DNA from 3 places in the Pararhizobium sp. P1_E7 genome. Region 1 is predicted to be linked to each of the others. Evidence: riboswitches for the same ligand, from Rfam matches in the RefSeq annotation. Region 1 holds a riboswitch; each other region holds the start of a gene.
What was found. Region 1 has a riboswitch for cobalamin ahead of bluB (5,6-dimethylbenzimidazole synthase). Riboswitches for the same ligand answer to the same signal wherever they lie in the genome.
Positions count from the first base shown of each region.

Region 2: another riboswitch for cobalamin. It lies ahead of AC1D17_RS04920 (CbtB domain-containing protein); the one in region 1 lies ahead of bluB (5,6-dimethylbenzimidazole synthase).
Region 3: another riboswitch for cobalamin. It lies ahead of cobU (bifunctional adenosylcobinamide kinase/adenosylcobinamide-phosphate guanylyltransferase); the one in region 1 lies ahead of bluB (5,6-dimethylbenzimidazole synthase).

Region 1 covers NZ_JBFUBH010000005.1:108,238-115,065, forward strand. The annotation lists gene AC1D17_RS07815 (LacI family DNA-binding transcriptional regulator) at 1-763, opposite strand, end outside; gene AC1D17_RS07820 (phytanoyl-CoA dioxygenase family protein) at 868-2,061, shown strand; gene AC1D17_RS07825 (SDR family oxidoreductase) at 2,151-2,987, shown strand; cobalamin riboswitch at 3,029-3,241, shown strand; gene bluB (5,6-dimethylbenzimidazole synthase) at 3,286-3,978, shown strand; gene AC1D17_RS07835 (DUF2865 domain-containing protein) at 4,010-5,131, opposite strand; gene AC1D17_RS07840 (acyl-homoserine-lactone synthase) at 5,336-5,980, opposite strand; gene AC1D17_RS07845 (LuxR C-terminal-related transcriptional regulator) at 6,180-6,828, opposite strand, start outside.
Region 2 covers NZ_JBFUBH010000003.1:42,149-48,976, reverse strand. The annotation lists gene AC1D17_RS04930 (LysR family transcriptional regulator) at 191-1,045, shown strand; gene AC1D17_RS04925 (bifunctional diguanylate cyclase/phosphodiesterase) at 1,005-2,828, opposite strand; cobalamin riboswitch at 3,085-3,354, shown strand; gene AC1D17_RS04920 (CbtB domain-containing protein) at 3,402-3,578, shown strand; gene AC1D17_RS04915 (CbtA family protein) at 3,766-4,539, shown strand; gene AC1D17_RS04910 (IucA/IucC family C-terminal-domain containing protein) at 4,587-5,456, opposite strand; gene AC1D17_RS04905 (glucoamylase family protein) at 5,480-6,769, opposite strand.
Region 3 covers NZ_JBFUBH010000007.1:144,353-151,180, reverse strand. The annotation lists gene cobN (cobaltochelatase subunit CobN) at 1-1,279, opposite strand, end outside; gene cobW (cobalamin biosynthesis protein CobW) at 1,502-2,566, opposite strand; gene cobU (bifunctional adenosylcobinamide kinase/adenosylcobinamide-phosphate guanylyltransferase) at 2,570-3,109, opposite strand; cobalamin riboswitch at 3,285-3,654, opposite strand; gene AC1D17_RS10695 (cobyric acid synthase) at 3,781-5,235, opposite strand; gene AC1D17_RS10690 (hypothetical protein) at 5,219-5,626, shown strand; gene AC1D17_RS10685 (ABC transporter substrate-binding protein) at 6,474-6,828, shown strand, end outside.

The DNA.
Region 1 (6,828 bases):
CGCCGATCGAATAGACGGCATTGATGCCCGGATGGTTTGACAGCGCCTCGGCTGCGAGCGCGCCGGTTGCGTCGTCCCGGCCAAGGCCTTCGCTGATCTCAACGATGCCGATCGACGGATAGCGTTGGCGCAATATGCGGCGAAAGCCGATCTCGCGTTCTTCTTCCCCACGAAACCGGCTGCTCGACAATGTTGCAAGCACCGTCGCCGGCTGGCCGGCAAAGCGCTCGCCAATGAGGTAGGCGGCCGTTTCGCCGGCGGCCCTGTTGTCCGCGCCGGCATAGGCGCTCCGCGGGGCGTTCGGCAGGTCGGTGACCAGAGTGACGACAGGGATGCCGGCCTGTTCGAGCCGCGCCACGGCCGGGCTGATCTCGGGTACATCGGGCGCCTTGAGCACGACCCCGTCGGTGCCGCGCAAACGGACGCGGTCAAGCAGCTGGACGATGTCCTGCGGGCGCATCTGTTCGGCGAAATGGAAGCGCGAGCGGAAGATCGTCGGCAGGAATGTCAGGCTCTCGCTTTCGAAGGCATCGCGAACGGTGTCTGTAAAGCGGTCGGGCGCTTCCATAATGATGTCGATGCTGAATTTTCGCCCCTGAATCTCGACGCCGGCCTGCTGCTTTTCAAGCTCGCGAATTGCGGCGCGGACGCGCAGCTCCGTCTGTTTGCGCACACCCGGCCGGCTGTTTAGAACACGGTCGACCGTGGCGGCGCTGAGGCCTGCCTGAAACGCAATGTCCTTGACCAGAAATTCGTGGGCCATCATCGTTCCGTCCTGATGGTTTTTTGATGGGTTTCTGCTCTATATCAGCTTTTTCCTCCGCGTATAGTGCCGGTATCGAAGCGCATCCGGCGGGAGGATCTGGGATGAAGAGCGACAATATCTTGAAGCAGCGCGCGGACCGGGTGTGGCTGACGGAGGCCGCCTGTGATCTCGACGATTTTCGCGCCGGGGTGGAGCGCACGACCATGCTTGCCGACTATCCGCATGCGGCGGCCGTCGAGAAGAACGTGCTGATCTATGATGGCGCCAGCGTGCTGAAGGCGGCCGCAAGTGGAGACGGACGCCGGGCGGTGCTTGCCGAAATCTGTGAGGCCTTTGCCAGCGGGCCAGGTGTCATTGTGCTTAAGCGCGCCTTTGAGAATACTGACGTCATCGATGCGGCGAGCGGCATTTTCGACGAGATCATCAACGAGCAGCATCGTACTCATACCGGCGGTGGCGACCACTTTGCCAAGCCCGGTGCCAACGATCGCATCTGGAATTCGCTGGAAAAGCACTGCCTGAGGGATCCGGAGAATTTTGCCGCCTATTACGGCAACGCTCTGATCGCGCTGGTCAGCGAAGCCTGGCTCGGGCCGAGCTACCAGATGACGGCGCAGGTCAACCGGGTCAACCCGGGCGGCGCCGCCCAATCTGCCCACCGGGACTACCATCTCGGCTTCCAGACATCGGCAGTGATCGAGCAGTTTCCGGCCCATGTCCACCGGCTGTCGCCGGTACTGACCTTGCAGGGCGCCGTTGCCCATTGCGACATGCCGCTGGAAAGCGGGCCGACGCTGTTCCTGCCCTACAGCCAGACCTATGTTCCCGGCTATCTGGCTTTGAAACGCCCGGAATTCCGGGAGTATTTCGACCGCAACCATGTACAGCTGCCCTTGTCGAAGGGCGATCTGGTGTTTTTCAACCCGGCGCTCTTCCACGCCGCCGGAACCAATCGCTCGCAAGACATCAAGCGCGTCGCCAACCTGCTGCAGGTGTCGTCCGCGTTCGGCCGCGCGATGGAGACGGTCAATCGGGAAAGGATGAGCGCAACGCTCTATCCGGCTTTGAAAGCCATGCTCGCCGATGGCCGCCTGTCGGGCGCGCAGGCGGCGTGCGCCATCGCATCCTGCGCCGAGGGGTACTCCTTTRCGACCAATCTCGACCGCGATCCTCCCGTCGGCGGCCTTGCACCGAAGACGCAGGCCCAGCTGATGCAGGAAGCGCTTGCCGGCGGCTGGGAGGCGGCTGCGTTTACCGCAGCACTCGCAGCGCAGTCGGACAGGAGACTCAGCTAGCAGCGCCGAATGAAACATTGCGAACCCCCACCCGAATTTCGGGCGGGGGTCTTTTGACAAAATCGACATCGAACATGGAGGAAAGCCCAATGAGCAGTGAAAATGGGAGCAATGACTATGGCCGGCTCGACGGCAAGGTGGCGATTGTTACCGGCGGGACGCAAGGGCTGGGGGCGGCGATCGCGACGCTGTTTGCCAAGCGCGGTGCTGCCGGCATCGTGATCTGCGGCCGCAATGCCGCCAAGGGCGAGGCCAAGGCTGCCGAGATTGGCAAGGCGACCGGAACGAAGGTTGTCTATGTCCAGGCTGACCTCGAAAAGACAGAGGATGCACGCAAGGTGGTCGCGGCATGTGACAGAGAATTCGGTCGGGTCGATGCGCTGGTCAACGCTGCGGCAATTACCGACCGTGGAACGATCCTCGACACCAATCCGGAGCTGTTTGATCGCATGTTCGCCATCAATGTGCGTGCGCCGTTCTTCCTGATGCAGGAAACGATCAATGTCATGCGCCGCGAGAAGATCGAGGGAACCATCGTCAATATCGGTTCGATGTCGGCGATGGCCGGGCAGCCTTTCATCTCCGCCTATTGCGCCTCCAAGGGTGCGCTGGAAACGCTGACCAAGAACACCGCCTATGCGGTGTTGCGCAACAGGATCCGCGTCAATGGCCTGAACATCGGCTGGATGGCATCCGAAGGGGAGGATCGCATCCAGCGCGAATTTCATGGATCGCCCGCCGACTGGCTGGAAAAGGCGGCGGCTGGCCAGCCCTTTGGGCGCTTGGTCGATCCGGCCGAGGTGGCGCGTGCCTGCGCCTATCTGTCGTCGGCGGAATCCGGTCTGATGACCGGATCGATGATCTGCTTCGACCAATCGGTCTGGGGTGCCTATGACGGCTCGCCGCATCCGGCCGCCGCCATCTGACAAGAACGCGCGGGCCGCCTTGCAATCGGCGGCCCGCTATGACCATATCGGTTTGTTCAGGTGCCCGTGAAAACGGGAGAATCGGGAACCCGGTGAAAGTCCGGGACGTGCCCAGCGCTGTGACGGGGACGGCTTTGCATAGATGAAAGTCTGAATGATTTCAGATTTCTGCCACTGGATCTTCAAGCGATCCGGGAAGGCGGCAAAGCCGGTTGATCCGCAGTCAGAAGACCGGCCTGACAAGATAGACCAAACCCGCGCGGACGGCGGGAGGTTTCGCATTGTTGGGGATCAAACGATGCAAGCTGAACCGCAAGACCGCCTTGTGAGGGCGGACGCATTTTCATCGGACGAGCGCGCCGCCGTCTACCGCGCCATCGAAACCCGCCGCGACGTGCGCGACCAGTTCCTGCCGGCACCCTTGCCGGACGACGTCATCGCGCGGCTGCTTGCCGCTGCCCACAGCGCGCCTTCGGTCGGCTTCATGCAACCCTGGAATTTTATCGTCGTCCGCGACGAGGACAGGCGTGCGCGTGTCTTTGAAGCCTTCCAGCGCGCCAATGAGGAAGCGGCGCTGATGTTTGAGGGCGAGGCGCAGGACAAATACCGGTCGTTGAAGCTCGAAGGTATCCGCAAGGCACCGGTCAGCATCTGCGTCACCTGCGATCCGGCGCGTGCCGGAAAGGTCGTTCTCGGCCGGACGCACAATCCGCGCATGGACGCCTTTTCTACCGTTTGCGCCGTGCAGAACCTGTGGCTTGCCGCACGGGCCGAAGGGGTTGGCGTCGGCTGGGTCAGCATTTTCCACGAGCGCGATATCAAGGCCGTGCTCGGTATTCCCGATCCTATCGAGATCATCGCCTGGCTGTGCCTTGGCTATGTCGATACGCTTTATGCAGAGCCGGAACTGGCGGTCAAAGGCTGGCGCCAGCGGTTGCCGCTCAAGGATCTCGTCTTCGCCGATGCCTGGGGCGTCAGCCCCGCGGAGTGATTGGAGCGCTTCCGGTTGAGGATGAAGCGCTCTAGTTTGTCTGTTGCTGTTGCTGTTGGTATCCGGGGCCGGCCGGATGCCTCAGGTCGATCGAGGTTTCCTGCGAAGGCAGGAAGCTCGGACCGACGACGCGGACCTTGCTGTCCCGCGGATTGTAGGGGCGGTCCGCAATCGCGCTCTTCACCTCAGCCGGGGTAGCCTTATTGCGCGTGCGAAACTCGATAACGCCCTTGCCGTTGTCCGGCGTACTCTGTTGCGTCGCCGTGCGCCCGACCGGAGAGCAGCCGCACTGGCCGGGCTGGCTGAGGTCGCGGGTCTTGTAGGCGAAAGCCGACGGCAGATCGGCATACGGTTCGCCGGTGGCTGCGGAGACCATCTGGTCGGTCTCTTCGGTCGCCAGCGCATGATAGTAGAGCGCCGTCTCCGCTCCCGGGCACCGCCGCTGGCAGGCTTCGGCATCGCGCTGGAAATCGGCCGGGGACGCATTTGAGGAGATCGGGAAGAACGCCCCGTCGCAGGTGCGCACGCACAATGTCCGCAGGCTGCCGGGGTAATCGTCGCTCGGCGCAAAGCCATCATCCGGCGTTGTGAAATCGGATACGTCATTGCTGTCGCGCATATCGAGATAGTCTTCGCTGATCGGCGGCAGGTCCTTCAGGATATTGCGACGGGTTTCCGGTTCCTCGACGGCGGCGCTGACGACTTCATCCTGTTCTTCAGAGCAGCGATTGACGTCGAGGGCGGCGAGGATCCGCCGCCGGGCGATCTGGCTGTCGCCTCCCGTTGCGAGGTTCTGGCGGCGTGCCTTCAGCGTTTGGAGGTCCATTTCCATCTGCGAGATTTCAGCAGCCAGGCTCTCGCAGGCTCCGTCATTCGGCCCACCGACAATGACGACGCTGTCTGAGCTGCATCCCATCCGCCTGAGATCGCTACGGGCTTGGCGCAAATCCAGGTTCTGGCGCGAGATCGCGCCGGTGTAGTCGCGCAGATTGGCATTGGAGGCGACGATTTTCGGCAGGCTGGCAAGGCGCGCATTCAGCCGTTCGCACACCGCCGAGGCGCCGGCCGTGGCCGTCATGGCCAGAAGAAGCGGGGCTATCAGCGCCGCGAAGGATATCGAACGGAGGATCACGTGTTTCTCTCGCCTGAGCATACCGGCACCTTGGCCGTGTACGAAGGAATATCCTGCGCACTCTGACTTTAGGTCTATCATAGCGCCATTCGAAGGTGGCGCAACGCAGTCCGTGCGCCAGCGTTAATGCGATGCGGGAGAATCATGCCGGGCGAGGCGGGAGAGCCACAATCGGCGGCTCTCCCGGCGCAAGGCAATTATATCAAGTCTCGACGATAGAGACCATTAAGCCGCCCGGGCGGTTTCCAGGGACATTGGCCGCTCCAGCACCGATCCGTCGATCTCGGCGACAGCCTTCATCGTCTCCAAAAGATCGGGCGTGACCTCCCAGGCTACGGCAACGGCGTAGACGGAGCCGATGCGCTGCGGTTCGCCGATGCGTTCGCCAGGGCAGCCCATCCGCCGGAACATGCGCTCCAGAAAGACGTCGGTGACGGTGACGATATGGCTGAGACCGGATGACAGGCCGAGCTCTCCGACACCGCACATCAGTTCTGCTGCGGCGATGGTCACCTGATTGGAACCGCGATCCTGCGAGATGGCCGGATCGATGCAGAAGCGGCTGGATTCCCAGACGGTGGCGCTGCGCACCTGCGGATTGCCGCCGAGCAGGATCGGAAACGTATCATCCAGCATGTTCGGCCCAAGCGTCGGCAACAGCCGCAGCGCGCCGCGCAGACGCCCCGTCTGGTCCGAATAGGACAGCACGTAGAGCGGATTGGCGTCGTCATAATGATCGATCTCCCAGTCGCCGCGAACCGATACGTCCCATTTCAGCACATCGTGAAAGACGCGCTTGCGCAGCTGGAACATGGCGTCGATATCGCGGGGATGCAGTTTGCCGGTGTTGCGGTTGAAAATCCTGATCATTGTCTGCTCCTGTGTTCGTAGGCGAGGAGCAAATGCTGTCAGGGATCTTCTGTTGTCGTAACTGTCGGTAGTGACAGGTTTCGAATGCACGCGGACTGTGCTTCCTTTGACAGGACGTCCGAGAGGACGTCCTGTCAAAGGAAGCACTTGCGGGGGAAGGTGGTGTGATTGCTGAACCGGAGCCTTGCCCGGGGGGAAATCAGAATGTCTGGATGAGATCACGCCGCACGGCCTGGGCGACGGCCTGCGTGTTGGAGACGACATTCAACTTGCGGCGGGCGTTGGTCATGAAGAAACGAACGGTGCGTTCGGAAATGCCGAGGATCGTGCCGATCTCCCAATAGCTCTTTCCCGCTGCGGTCCAGCCGAGCACTTCTGTCTCACGATGGGTCAACGTCTTGGCGCCCTGCTGCGAAAGCTCGATCCGGTTGTCGTTTTCCAGGAGGGAGGCATGGAAGAGGTTGGCCAGCAGTTGAAAGTCGCGCAGATGGTTGCGCCGGTAGGCCGGCCACTCTTCAGCCGAGACATCGGCATGGATTGCCAAAAAGGCCAGGCGGCGTGTGGGGGTCGCAAGTGGCAGCGTGACGCCATCTACGCCAAGCCCCAATCGCATAGCGGCGGAAAAGAGCGGTTCGCTTTCGGGGTGGAGTTCGCGGGCGGTCGCCCAGTCCACCGGCCGGATGCCGCCCATGGTGAGCCGAAGGACAGGATCGATCCGGTAAAATCCTTCATCGAGATAGGTTCTCACCGCACAACCGCTGAAGGTATAATGTAGCCGGTGAAACGCGAAGCCCGTCGCCAGAATGTCGACATCGGCGTAAAGCAGATTTGCAATGCTGAATGTGCTG
Region 2 (6,828 bases), on a different contig from region 1:
GTAACAGCCCCTCATCCGGCCTGTCGGCCACCTTCTCCCCGCTCGCGGGGAGAAGGGATATGCCGCACCTTCCACATCCGTCTATCGGGTATCGGCGGAAGTTGCGGCAAAATCCGTCGTCCCCTCTCCCCGCATGCGGGGAGAGGGCTAGGGTGAGGGGCAAGCATCGGCGTGAATGAGGGAATTGGGAATGCAGATCGACCTCATCGAAACCTTCCTCGACCTTATGGAAACCCGCAGTTTCAATCGGACGGCGGATCGGTTGAACATCACGCAATCAACGGTCTCCCACCGCGTCAAGGCGCTGGAGGCACAGTTCAACCGCAAGCTCTTCACCCGCAACAAGGGCGGCACCGTGCCGACGGCATCCGGCCTGCGGTTTCTCGATCACGCCAAGGCGCTGCAGCATCAGTGGCACGAGGCGACGCGGGCGGTCGAGAACGCCGGAACCTATGAACGTTCGATGCGGCTCGGCATCCAGCATGACCTGGCCGAAGCCTTTGCCGGAAAATGGCTATCAGCCATTCGCGCGGAATTGCCGGCCACCTCGATCTATATGGAGGCCGATTATTCCAACCAGATGAACCGCGATCTCGCCGCCGGCGATCTCGATCTCGCCATCCTCTACACGCCCCACTACCTGCCGGATCTTCACTACGAGCGCATCGGCGAAATGACCTATACGCTGGTCGCCACCACGGCGAAAACGGTCGGCGAATTGCTGCCCGAAACTTATATTCAAGCCGTCTATTCACCGGCTTTCGATCGCGCGCACAGGCTGGCCCTGCCGCAGCTTTCGGCAGCCCCGCTGGCATCGGGACAGAACATCGCCATAACCGGGCTCCTGAAAACGCTGGGAGGCGCTGCCTACGTGACAGGCGGCACCGCCTTGCGGCTTGAAGGCGAACGCGCCGCCTTTCCGGTCGCAGACGCCCCTACCATCCAACAGGCGGTCTATGCCGCCACCAGCATCCGCACACGCCACGCCCACCAGCACCGCCGCATCATCGGCGCCATGCAGGATCTTTTGGGACCGTCGGGATAAGGAAGGGCCGCCGCTCCCGGTGCTGCTCGGCAAGACCCAGTTGCCGGTCCTGCCTCAACTGCGCCAGCATCTCGGCGGCCGGGACCGGATAGGAGATCGCATAACCCTGCAGGACATCGCAGCCGAGGCGTGTCAGCAGTTTGGCGTGCGCCACCGTCTCGACGCCTTCGGCAATGACCTCGATATTGAGCGCCTTGGCGATGTCGATGATCGAGCGCAACAAGCGCTTCTGTTCGCGCGACGTCGTGATCGGCAAAACCAGCTGCCGGTCGATCTTCATCCGTCGCGGTTTCAGCTTCACCAACCCGATGATCGAGGCGTGACCGGAGCCAAAATCATCGATCTCGATGTCGATGCCCATGGCCTTCAGACCGGCGACATTGAAAAACACGTCATCCTCGCTGTCGTCGAGGAAAATGGTTTCCAGCAACTCGAATGACAGCATGTCCGGCTGAACATCCAGATGCCGCAGTTCATCGATCAAATGCGGATCCGACAGACGGGCGGCTGATACGTTCACCGCGATGCGGGGAACATGCACGCCCTGCCGCATCCAGGTCTGGCGATCTTTCAGCGCCGCCTTCAATATTTCAGCATCGAGATCGTCCAGTCGGCCGAGATTGCCCGCAACCTTGATGAATTCGCCCGGCAGCAGCAAACCGCGCTTCGGATGGTGCCAGCGGGCCAGAACCTCCACCCCGACGATGCGCCGGGTCCGCGCATCGACCTGGGCCTGATAGTAGGGAATGAACTCCCCTTTCTCCAGTCCATGGGCGAGTTGCCTGCCAACGCGCTGTTCATTGTTGAGCTGGGCCTTCAGCTGTGCCGAGTACACCTCGACCCGTCCCCTGCCGAGCCTCTTTGCGCGGTGCAGGGCAATGTCGGACTGCGCCAGCAGGCTGGCTATGTTGCGGCCACTGGCAGCGGCGACACCGATCGACCCCCCGACGCGCAAGACCTCGTCATCGTGCCAGACCGACTGTTTCAATTGCTTCGTCAGCCGCTCGGCACGGATTTTGAGATCATCCAGTGAGACGAAGTTTGCAATCAGAACCGCGAATTCATCGCCGCTGACGCGCGCAACGAACGCGTTCTTCGGCACGCCTTGTTCAATCCGCCTGGCGCAGGATTTCAAAACCTCGTCGCCGGTCGCATGGCCGGCGGCGTCATTGATCTGCTTGAACCGGTCCAGACCGATATGCAGGATCGCCAGCTTTTCAGGTCCGGCATCCCCGGCAAGCTCCGCCAATCGCCGGTCGAAGAAGCGGCGGTTGGGAAGCCCCGTCAGATAATCGTGCTCGGCCGCATATTCGATCCGCTGGGTACTTGCCTCAAGAGCAACTGCACGCGCCTCCGCGATCGCCTTCTGCCGCAGCAGTTCGCGGTTGAGCAGCACATCCGCCGTCACATCCCATTCGACCCCGATGAAGGTGATGTTGCCGTCTTCCTCGAAGCAATGCGCGCGTGAACGAAGATAGCGGGTTTCGCCATCCGGTAGAATGATCCGGTATTCCGAAGAATAGACATCCTTGGCGACAATCGCCCGATCGAAATCGGCCTGGGCTTGCGCGAGATCATCCGGATGAATCGCATTCACCCATACTTCTGCCTTGACGCGTTTTTGCGTCTTGCCGGTTCCGTAAAGCCGGTGCATCTGCAAATCCCAGACGACTTCATCCTTTTTGGTATCGTGCTCCCACACACCGATTTGAGATGCATCAAGCGCAAGTCCCAAACGGCGAAGAATATTCTGGAATTCCTGTTCGGACCTCGCCGCCTTCATGGTTCTCTCTGTGAGGACACTTCGCACATCAGCGTTGGCGCTATCCTGCACCAAGGTTCCTAAAGAACTATTGTTTCACTCATCGCGACTTGCAATCGGTAATGCAAGCAACCATTCGGTGTCATTTCAAGCAAAAAGCTTGCATTCGCGGCATGGAATTCGGAACGGTAAGTGCGAGCGAACGCCAAAAAACAGCAACGCCAATGCGGCATGGGGCGTCGCAGCTCCGAATTGACATGACCGGCGCGACAGCATAATCATTGACGGATCAATTGGTTCCCTGGGAGCGAGGCGCTTTCGGGGAGTAAATGGGAACGTGACGGGTGGACCCATTCTGGGCATCTCTATCACGGCCGACCCCGCGACTGTAGAGCGGTCAGAGCGTGTCATGCCGGTGCATTGAGCCGGTAAAAGCCACTGTGGTGACGGACCTTGGGTCCCTGCCACGGGAAGGCGAGACAGGCTCCTTGGCGTGAAAGCGCCTGACGCCGCGAGCCAGGAAACCTGCCGGTTGATGAAGGGCATGGTGCCCAATTGGTGGGATATTTCCCACGCGCCATCACGGAGGTTGTCATGGCTACGACTACAGTTTCGAGCGTCCCGCTTTCCCTCAACGACCGCATCACGACCGCTATTCTCGCCCTTTTGATCGGCGGATTTTTGGTTTTCGGTGCCGGCCTTGCCAATTCCGCCGTGCTGCACGATACCGCTCACGACGTTCGCCATTCCTACGGCTTCCCCTGCCACTGATGTAGGGCCGTGGAAGGCTCTGCGCTTTCCGCACTCTATCGACGAGTAGCATTGCGGGTTTCCTATGGAAATCGCGCGACGGTGGATTGCGCCCATGCCTTGGCATCGGGCGGCCTTTGCCGTGGGAAATCGAAACATAGCAAGCGTGCGAGCACTGATCTGCTCCGCTTGAGTTTAGGGGTATCAAATGATTGTCAAAACACTTCTGGCCGCATTGGTGGCCGGATTGATCGCGGGCGTCTTCATGACAGCCGCGCAGGAATTGCGGGTGGTCCCGCTCATCCTTCATGCCGAGGAATATGAAGCAAAGGAACCCGCTGCTGAACAACCGGCCGGCACGCAAGGCGAGCAGCAGCACTCCTCACTCGGCCGTTCCTCGCTGATCGGCGAGATGCTGTCGGCACTCTCACCGATTACGCCCGCCTACGCCCATGAGGGCGAGCACGAAGACGAGGGCGGCATCATGTTCGGCATGAGCCGGTTCTCCGGTACGCTGTTCGCCAATCTGGTGGCGGGCGCAGGCTTTAGCCTCTTGCTCGCGGGCGCCAGCCTTGTCTTCAACCATCCGATTACCCTGCGCAACGGCGCGCTGTGGGGCGCCTGCGGCTGGCTGGCGGTCCACCTCCTGCCCGCCATCGGCCTGCCGCCGGAATTACCGGGCTTTCCTGCCGCCGATCTTCACGACCGGCAGATTTGGTGGATTGCAACGATCGCACTCTCCGTGGCCGGCCTCTATCTGATCGTGTTGCGTAGTGAGATCCCCGCCAAGGTCATCGGTCTTGCTCTGCTTGCCGCGCCGCATGCCTATGGTGCGCCGCAGCCGTCGGATATTTCAAGCCCGGTTCCGGCCGTTCTCGGCGCGGAATTCGCAGTCGCAGCCCTGGCAACCACGCTGGCGTTCTGGATCGTGCTCGGCGTGATCTCGGGCTACCTGAATGAGCGGTTTTTGAAATCGGCCTGAGCCTCCTCAATCATCGCCGCGCAAGGCACCTTTGCGCGGCAACGCCATCACAGACCGCCGGCACGCTCGATATGGGCGCGCAGGCGGTCTTTTTGCGTCTGACCATCGAGAAGCACGCAGACATCGCAAAAATCCCCGCCCTCTGTTCGATAGTAGAGACAGCAGCCACCCCTTAGACGGAAGTTGCGCTCAGTTGGAACGCCCTTAAAAACGGCGGTGATCTTCGTATAGCGCGCCGCCTCGGAGAAGAGCGGCGATCCCGCCCTGTTGATGATGGCAAGGGCTGCGGTCATCGCGCGATCCTCTTCGCCCAAGGCTGAGCCGACCTCCAGAAAAGCACCCGCAATGCCATCGGCCACCAGCCGCCATTGCGCGCCGGGAGACAGGCTGGTGCGGGCTTGCAGCGCGCCGATCACCGGATTGAAGCTTTCGACGAGCACATCGTGAAAGAGTGACGCCCGATCATGACTGGGCAAACTGCACCCGAAGCGGAAATGAAAGCGGCGGACATCGGATGGGCCGGTTTCCCCAGGGGAAACGAGACCGTTTTGAACGAAAGGCTCGAACCGGATCGCCAGACTATCCGGGCGCAGGTCGGGAACCAGACCTGTCCGCAAATAGACTGCGGCAGCCGCTATGCTGAGATGGTGGCTGTAGAACGCGATCAGATGAGCGCCTCTTACGCGGTCATCCATGCCGGTTGCAAAGCGGTTCTGATAGTCGAGCAGGCACTCGACCATAGTTCCATCACGACGCCATGCGTCAGTCACGGGCAGAAAATCGCTGTCCTGCAGCCCGAGAGACACGGCGACCTGCGGAAAATGCTCCGCCTGCCAGGCCATGGCAACCTCTGCCTGCTGTCCGTCGGCATCTCGAATACGGCCTGAATCTCGGTTCTCGTCCAAAGGGGCGCCCATTGTCTCCTGGCAGCCCGTTTACCTCAAAGCCAGCCGCCGGAAAAGCCCGCCCGTCTGAGGCCGCGCCGGATAACCGGCGATTGGCGCAGCATGTCCCAATACAGGCCGCTGCGATAGTTCTCGATCATCATCACCAAGAGCCCCTGGTCAAGACCAACGCTGCGGTCGTTGAGCCAGCCCTCCGCCGTCTTGCCGGGAACGCTCGGATTGAAACTGCCGACAAAACGTCCTGCCGCGACCACATCGGGATAGCTTGAGAGGATATGCCGCGTTGCCGACATCGCGGCCCTCGGCTCGAACGGCAGGCATGCAAGCGGCGCCCACGGCGCAATCGTGCCGTCATCCGGTCCGAGCGGCGCACCGCGCGCGGCGTAACCGGCAAACTGCTGGCGCCGTCCATCGTGCAGGCGCCGCGGACGCAGCGGACCGTCGCAGGATGTCAGCCCCCATGCGTCGGCGCCGTAGCCTGTAAAGTTGCCGGGATTGGCAATCGCATAATCGCGCTGGACGGCAATGGCGCGCCGGGTGTTTTCGAAATAATCCGTATCATGTGCCGCCATGGCGGCATCGCGGATATCCCTGAAATCAATCCACGCGTGTGAAAACAAGTGGATGAAGAGCGGGCCGGCATAGAGGAACGGCTTGTCGTTCACGGTCATCCAGTCGAACTTGCTCGCAAAGCCGTCATAACTGTCCTTGTCGATTGGATAGGACGGAGAGGCCAAAGCGAGCGTGTAGAGAATGATCGCTTCACTGTAGGATTTCCAGTGATAGGGCAGAAACCCCGTCCTCGGCTTCCACCCCAGCCAAAAGGCCCCCTTGCCGTCCAGCGCCCAGGTCCAGTTAGCCCGGGCATAGAGCATATCGGCGTGGGACCTGATCTCGGTCTCGACTTCATTGTCGTGGTTGAAATACCCGGCCGCGGTTATCATGCCGGCAACCAGAAGCGCGCTGTCGATCAGCGAAAGCTCGCTGCGCCATGTCCGCAAACCCGTTTTCATGTCGAGAAAGTGGTAGTAGAGCCCTTTGTAGCCGGTGGCCTCCTTGTTGCGGCTTTGCAGGCTTCCGGCAAAGAACCGCAAGGTTGTCAGCGTTCTTGCCGCGGCGTCCTGCCGGCTGATCCATCCTCGCTCAACGCCGGCAGGATAGGCGGAAAGTCCGAATCCGGTCGCGGCGATACTCGATGGCGCACCCGGCAGCGAGGTATCGGCAATCAAGCCGTTTTCAGGATTAACGAAGTCAAGAAAGTACCCAAACGCTGCTTGCTGCAACCGGTCGAGAATGACCGCGTCGGTGTCATTTTTCAGAAGCATTGCAGGCTCACTCCAGTCAATTGCCAGTTTCACCACATGGTGACAACCGATACAAATCA
Region 3 (6,828 bases), on a different contig from region 1:
TGACGATCGCCACGCGGCGCTCAGCCGGTGCGGCCTGACGCAGTCTGGCCCAGTTGGCTGCCAGCTTGGCGGCAAAGGCGACGCGATCGGCCAGAGGTTCATGGCCGACAATATTGGCCTCGACATCGGCGTCGTAGACAGCCGCAGCCTTGAACGAAACGGCCCGCGACAGGATGCGCCCGTCAACTTCCGGCAACGCCACGTTCATCGCCAGATCGCGCGCCATCAGGCCTTGCGGCGAGGCTTCCCAGGCGGCACGCGAGGAGCCGGAAAAGATCACTTGAAGGACCGGCGCGCCGGAAAACTCGAGCACGGTCGGCTTTCTGTCGGCGCCAGGCGCGGAAACCGCGAACCCGGTCGCATTCATCACCACCATCGGCGGCACTTCGCCGAAAACTGCCTCCAGCGTACCGATCGAGACCGCATCCTTGAGGCTGGACACAAACACCGGCAGCACCGTCAAACCTTCAGCACCGAGCGCGTCGATCAGGGCTTCGACAGGCTTGGTCTCGCCGCTTTGGACGAGGGCGCGGTAAAAGCAGAGGGCGACGATAGGGCCGTTTCGTGACTGAGGAGCGATTCCCCCCTCCGCCCTATCAGGAATCTCCCCTTCAAGGGGGGAGATTGCCGGCGCAAGCTCTCGCTTTTCCAAATCACGGTCGGCAGGTTCAAATTCCGCTCTGCCCGGGACAAACCCTACCGCTTTCTTCCATGCCTCGGTTCCAATCACGCCCTGCCCCGGCCACCAGATTCCCGCCTTCATCAGCGGCGCTGCGGATTCCGGTTTTTCCGAGCCGTCAATCAGCGCCTCGGCATAGCTGAGCAGCCGGACCATGTTGTCGGCGCCGCCCTCGGTGAAATAGGCCCACATCCGGTTGCGGTCTTCGGCAGGGACGGTCGAAAACGGTTCCAACCCCGGATCGGGCTTGTCGCAGCCCGGCAGTACGGCAATCTGGAATTTATGGGTGACGGCTGCCGCATGCAGCGCCTCCAGCACATAATGGAAATAGCTGGCACCGCCGAGCGGGCGCACGATGATGAGCCTGGCATGGCGCGCCGTGCGCTCGACATAGGTATCCACCGACATCGGGTGCTTGAGCGTCAAGAGGCTGGCCACCCGCAGGCTCGGCTTGGCCCCACGCGCGCGATGCGCGCCGGCGATCGACGAAAGTTCGGTATCAGCGGCGGACAGGAACAGGATATCAGCCGGCGACTGACCGAGATCGATCGCTTCCTCGCCGTCGGTGATCGTTCCCTTCTGGGCTAGGAGGAGATGCATGCAACCTCCCTGAGACTGGGCGACGTCCTCTCCCCAATCCCTCCCCACAAGGGGGCGGGACTAGCCTTCCGCACCTCTTTGCCAAGCCTGTTCGTCTCGAATGGGAAACAGGCCCTGAACCGGTCGACCGGGTACGAAAATAGCGGCAAGCGCCGTTCTGGCCTCTCCCCCTTGTGGGGAGGGGTCGGGAAGGGAAAATTCTCGCGCCCGGTCAAAACGCCCTCAAACCGCCGCTGCGATGGCAGCGCGTACGGCGGCTTCATCCATGTCATGCAGGCCGATGACGACCAGGCGGGTGCGGCGCACTTCGCCTGCAGCCCATGGGCGGTCGAAATACTGCTCGATACGGGCGCCGACACCCTGGATCAGCAGGCGCATCGGCTTGCCGGGGATATCGGCGAACCCCTTCAGGCGCAGCACATCGTGTGCGGCGATGATCGGCTTCAGCTTTTCGATGAAACCGGCGGGATCGGCAATCGGCCCCAGTTCGACAACGAAACTGTCGAACTCGTCATGGCTATGCTCCTCGCCCGCCTCATGTTCCATCTCGTGATGGGACTTGCGGTTGGCGATGTCGCTTTCCGTGCCGACACCGAGGCCAAGCAGCACGGCTGCGGAAACCTCGCCGTTCTTCGCTTCGATCATCGCCGGCTTGCGGCTGGTGCGCGCGGAGACCTCGTTGCGGACAAAGGCAAGACCGGTCGAATCGAGCAGGTCGGTCTTGTTGAGAATGATCAGATCGGCGGCGGTCAGCTGGTCTTCGAACAACTCCTCGATCGGGCTTTCGTGATCGAGATTGTCATCGTTGACGCGCAGCGCATCGACCTTGTCGTGATCGTCGGCAAACCGTCCGGCGGCGACGGCGGCGCTATCGACGACGGTGATGACGCCATCGACGGTCACTTGCGTGCGGATATCCGGCCAGTTGAAGGCAGCGATCAGCGGCTGCGGCAGCGCCAGGCCGGATGTTTCGATGACAATATGGTCCGGGCGGTTTCCGCGCTCAAGCAGCTTGGTCATGGTCGGAATGAAATCGTCGGCCACGGTGCAGCAGATGCAGCCATTGGTCAGCTCGATGATGTCGTCCTCGCTGCAGGCTTCGGCGCCGCAGCCCTTCAGCACGTCGCCATCGACGCCGAGATCGCCGAACTCGTTGATGATCAGCGCGATGCGCCGGCCGCCGGCATTTTGCAGGATGTTGCGGATCATCGTCGTCTTGCCGGCGCCAAGGAAGCCGGTGATGACGGTTGCCGGGATCTTGCCGTGGGCGGCTTTTTCAATGGTCATGGATCAACCCTTCATTTTCAGCGGCAATCCGGCCGCGATAAAATAGACGTCTGCGGATATCTCCGCAATGATCTGGTGCAGCCGGCCGGCATGGTCGCGAAAGTCGCGCGCCATCCGGTTTTCCGGCACGATGCCAAGCCCGACCTCGTTCGAGACGAAGACCAGCCGGGCCTTGGCTTGCGGCACATAGGCCGCGAGCTTTTCAAATTCGGCCGCGATATCCCGATGCTCCATCATCAGGTTGGTGACCCACAGGGTCAGGCAATCGATCAGAACGATGCGATCAGGCGCGTCGATCGCTTCAAGGCAGGTGGCAAGCTCGAGCGGCTCCTCGTGGGTCTGCCAATCGGCCCCGCGGCGATCGCGATGCTCGGCAATCCTTGCCTGCATCTCACCGTCCCAGGCCCTCCCGGTCGCGACGTAATGCATGCCAAGACCCGACGCCTTGACGAGTTTTTCGGCAAAAGCGGATTTGCCGGAACGGGCGCCGCCCAGAACCAGCACGCTGCCTGCCAGCACACTGCCTGACTGTATCGCTGTCATGAAATGATCCCGGCCTCAGCGCACGCCGGGCGATAAACGGACCCATACACCACGCAAGCCTGCATCCGCGGCAACGCGAAACGGACCGTTCCGGGAACGGGATAATGAAGCCATGACAACCTCCGTGCTGGCATCGGGAGTGTCTCTCCCTGGATCGGGCGAACCCCTGGCTAAGATGGGGCCCTTGAGGATGGCAGGTCTCCTGGCTCACGGCGCCACGTGCCGCTTAAGGGCACGAACGGGTTCGCCTCGCCTTCCCGGAGGTTTTGGGTATCACGAAGAGGTGGACGATTCGTAGATTTAGAGGCGTCCAGCCCCGGCTGATCGTGATGCCGCTCCAGTGGCTTTTCCGGTTGGGCCGACCCTTCCGCCGCCGCGAATGCGGACAGTCCGGACCATCGGCTTTCCCGGATGGCGAACCCTGACCGTTCTACAGTCGCGGGGTCGGCTGCGATAAGGACGCCCGGTTTGGGTCCGGCCCGTCGCATTCCCATTTACTCCCGACATGCAACGGCACATCGGGAACCATCCAATGGTTGATGATTAGGCGCTCATCCGGATCAAGTCAATTGCGGCGCGATCTCCGTCGCCGGGTTCGGCCCGGCCTCGGCAAGACTTCGCTTGATCCTCGAGGCATCGGGAGAAATCTGAAAACCGCCGCGATCAGGACGTCAAGACATCAGGCCATCCAGCCAGCGCGGGTCCAACACCGCTTCCAGCTCTGCCGCGATATCGTCGAGCGCCCGGTCGACCGATTGCCGGTAATTTTCACCACCGCCCTCGATGCCGAAGCTTTTCAGCAGCGCAGCGCGATAGGCATCGCTGGCAAACAGACCGTGCAGATAGGTTCCGCTGACCATGCCGTCCGCCGACACCGCACCGTCCGGCCGGCCATCGATGATCACGGCCGGGCGGACGCAGTCGGCGCCGGTGGTGCGGCCGAGGTGAATTTCGTAGCCTTCCAGCGCAACGTCGTAGACCGCCGAGCGGGCGCTGCTGTTGCGCACCGTCTTTTCCGGCGCCATCTCGGTTTCGACCGCAAGCAGGCCGAGACCTTCGATTTCAACGACATTGCCTTCGATTCCATGCGGATCGGTGACCCGGTCCCCCAGCATCTGGTAGCCGCCGCAAATCCCGATGACGCGGCCACCACGCCGGACATGCGCCTGCAGGTCACGATCCCAGCCCTGCACGCGAAAATCGCTGAGATCGGCAATCGTCGCCTTCGATCCCGGAATGACCACCAGACCGGCGTCCGCTGGAATTCTCTCGCCGGGACGAACGAAGACGAGATCGACTTCCGGCTCCGCGGCCAGCGGATCGAGATCGTCGAAATTGGCGATGCGCGACAGGACGGGCACGGCAACCTTCAGCGCTCTGCCCGCCCCCCGTGCCAGCCTTTCCAGCACGACGGAATCTTCTGCCGGGAGACGGCCGGCGCTCTTCAGCCAGGGAACGACGCCGAAGCAAGGCCAACCGGTGAAACTTCTCACTGCAGCTATGCCGTCGTCGAACAGCGACACGTCGCCCCGGAACTTGTTGATGATATAGCCGCTGATCATGGCGCGGTCTTCGGCGGACAGAATAGTGTGGGTGCCGACAAGCGAGGCGATGACGCCGCCGCGATCGATGTCGCCGACCAACACGACCGGAACTTTGGCGCGGGTGGCAAATCCCATATTGGCGATGTCACCGGCGCGCAGGTTGATTTCGGCCGGCGATCCGGCTCCTTCGACGACAACCAGATCGACGCCGGACCGGACGGTTTCGAAGCTTTCCATGACGGCGCCCATCAATTTAGGTTTCAAGGCCTGATAATCGCGCCCCCTGGCCTGCCCCGCGACCTTGCCCTGGACGATGATCTGGCTGCCGGTTTCCGACTGCGGCTTGAGCAGAACAGGGTTGATATGCACCGATGACGGGATGCGGGCAGCCATCGATTGCAGCCATTGCGCCCGGCCGATCTCGCCGCCGTCGTCCGACACCGCGGCATTGTTCGACATGTTCTGCGGCTTGAACGGTGCCACCTTCAGACCGCGGTTGGATGCGACACGGCAGAGGCCCGCCACCAATACCGTTTTTCCGACATCGGAGCCGGTTCCCTGAAGCATGATCGTCTTTGTCATGACACCTCGTCTAGCATCGCTATCGCCACAAGCAAAGCCATGTTTTGCCGCATTCTTGCCACCATTGCGGCCGTTCGCTCACGCCATGTTTCAGACCGCTGCAAGGCTTGCGCAGCTTTGCGGCAACAGTATCCGAAAAGCGACATTCCATGGCAAAAACTCTTGTTGCTTTGCGCCGCAGCAGGCGTATATCAGCACCATCAAACCACAGAGCGAACAAACGCTTCACACCCAAGGTCACACCCAGATGTTGTTCATCTTCAGCAAGCCCAATTTCGTTCAGATCGCCTGGAACTCCAAGGCTCCCGACAGCCAGTCGCGCGTTCGCAACACGGTCATGCCGACCCCCTTCGGCCCGCTTGGTTTCATCCGGACGCGCAGCGTCGGCTAATAGTCTCTCCCAGACTGACCACTCGAACCGCGCCAGTTAAAGAGGCGCGGTTTTTTTGTGACCGAAAGCCAAGGCGGACACCGGCTCTTACCGCATCATTCCTTAAATCGATTCCGATTTAAGGAAAAACCATGCAGACCCTTGCGCGTCATGAATGACGCGCGGCGCTGTAAACGCGAAAACCGCACCCGCTCCTTTCGGAACTGTGCGGTCTGCCAACAGTACGCATGGCCCCTCCGGCATACACCCGGAGATCGCTCCGGCCGGGACGCAGAACCTGATCCAGCCGGGCGGCCAAGTTTCCCTGCCGCACGAAAACAATTAGCCTGACAGTGTTACCGGATGGTTAGTGAGAGCTTAACCAAAGGTGAATTCCGCATTTTTTTCACTTTTTTTCATGCCCGATGAAAATCAATTTGAAGGCGCATACGGAACACAATTTGTCTGCGATAAAACACGCTTCGCACCTCTTGTGTGAAGCAGTGCTAATTTTACGCCAAAGATCGGCGCATTTGCACAAAATTTTGCCCGTATCATTAAAATTCAACGGCTTGCGCGCGCCTTTTGGCGGCCCGAGAAAGCCGCCGGCACGGCTTAAAACGATTCCGGAGGTTGATTTCTCCTGTGGAATACTTACGCTACCCCCAACGGTAAAAAGAGAGGACTGACGGCGGAGTTGCGCAGTCAGACAACAAAACTCCAACGCCGTCGCAGCGGGGATGAAAGACTGGCCTTGCCACAAGCGCCCCCCGATCTGCTTCAACCTGAACGATTGGGTTTCCGGGAGATGCAGTATCCCGACCAACCCCAAGATTTTTGGCTGCATTAAGACTGGGAGGTCTTAAACATGAAGAAGCTCCTCGCTTCCACTATCCTTGCTGCCGGCCTCTACGCGCTGGCAGGTTCGGCATCCGCCGCCGAATGCGGCGAAGTCAGCATCGCAGAAATGAACTGGGCATCCGCCGGCGTCGCCGCCCATGTTGACAAGTATATCCTTGAGAACGGCTACGGCTGCACGGTAACGCTGGTAACCGGCGACACCATGCCGACCTTCACCTCGATGAACGAGAAGGCGCAGCCGGACATGGCGCCCGAATTGTGGGTCAATGCGGTGCGCACGCCGCTCGACGCCGCCATCAAGGAAGGCCGCCTGATCGAAGCCGCGCCGCTGCTCAGCGAGGGCGGTGTCGAAGGCTGGTGGA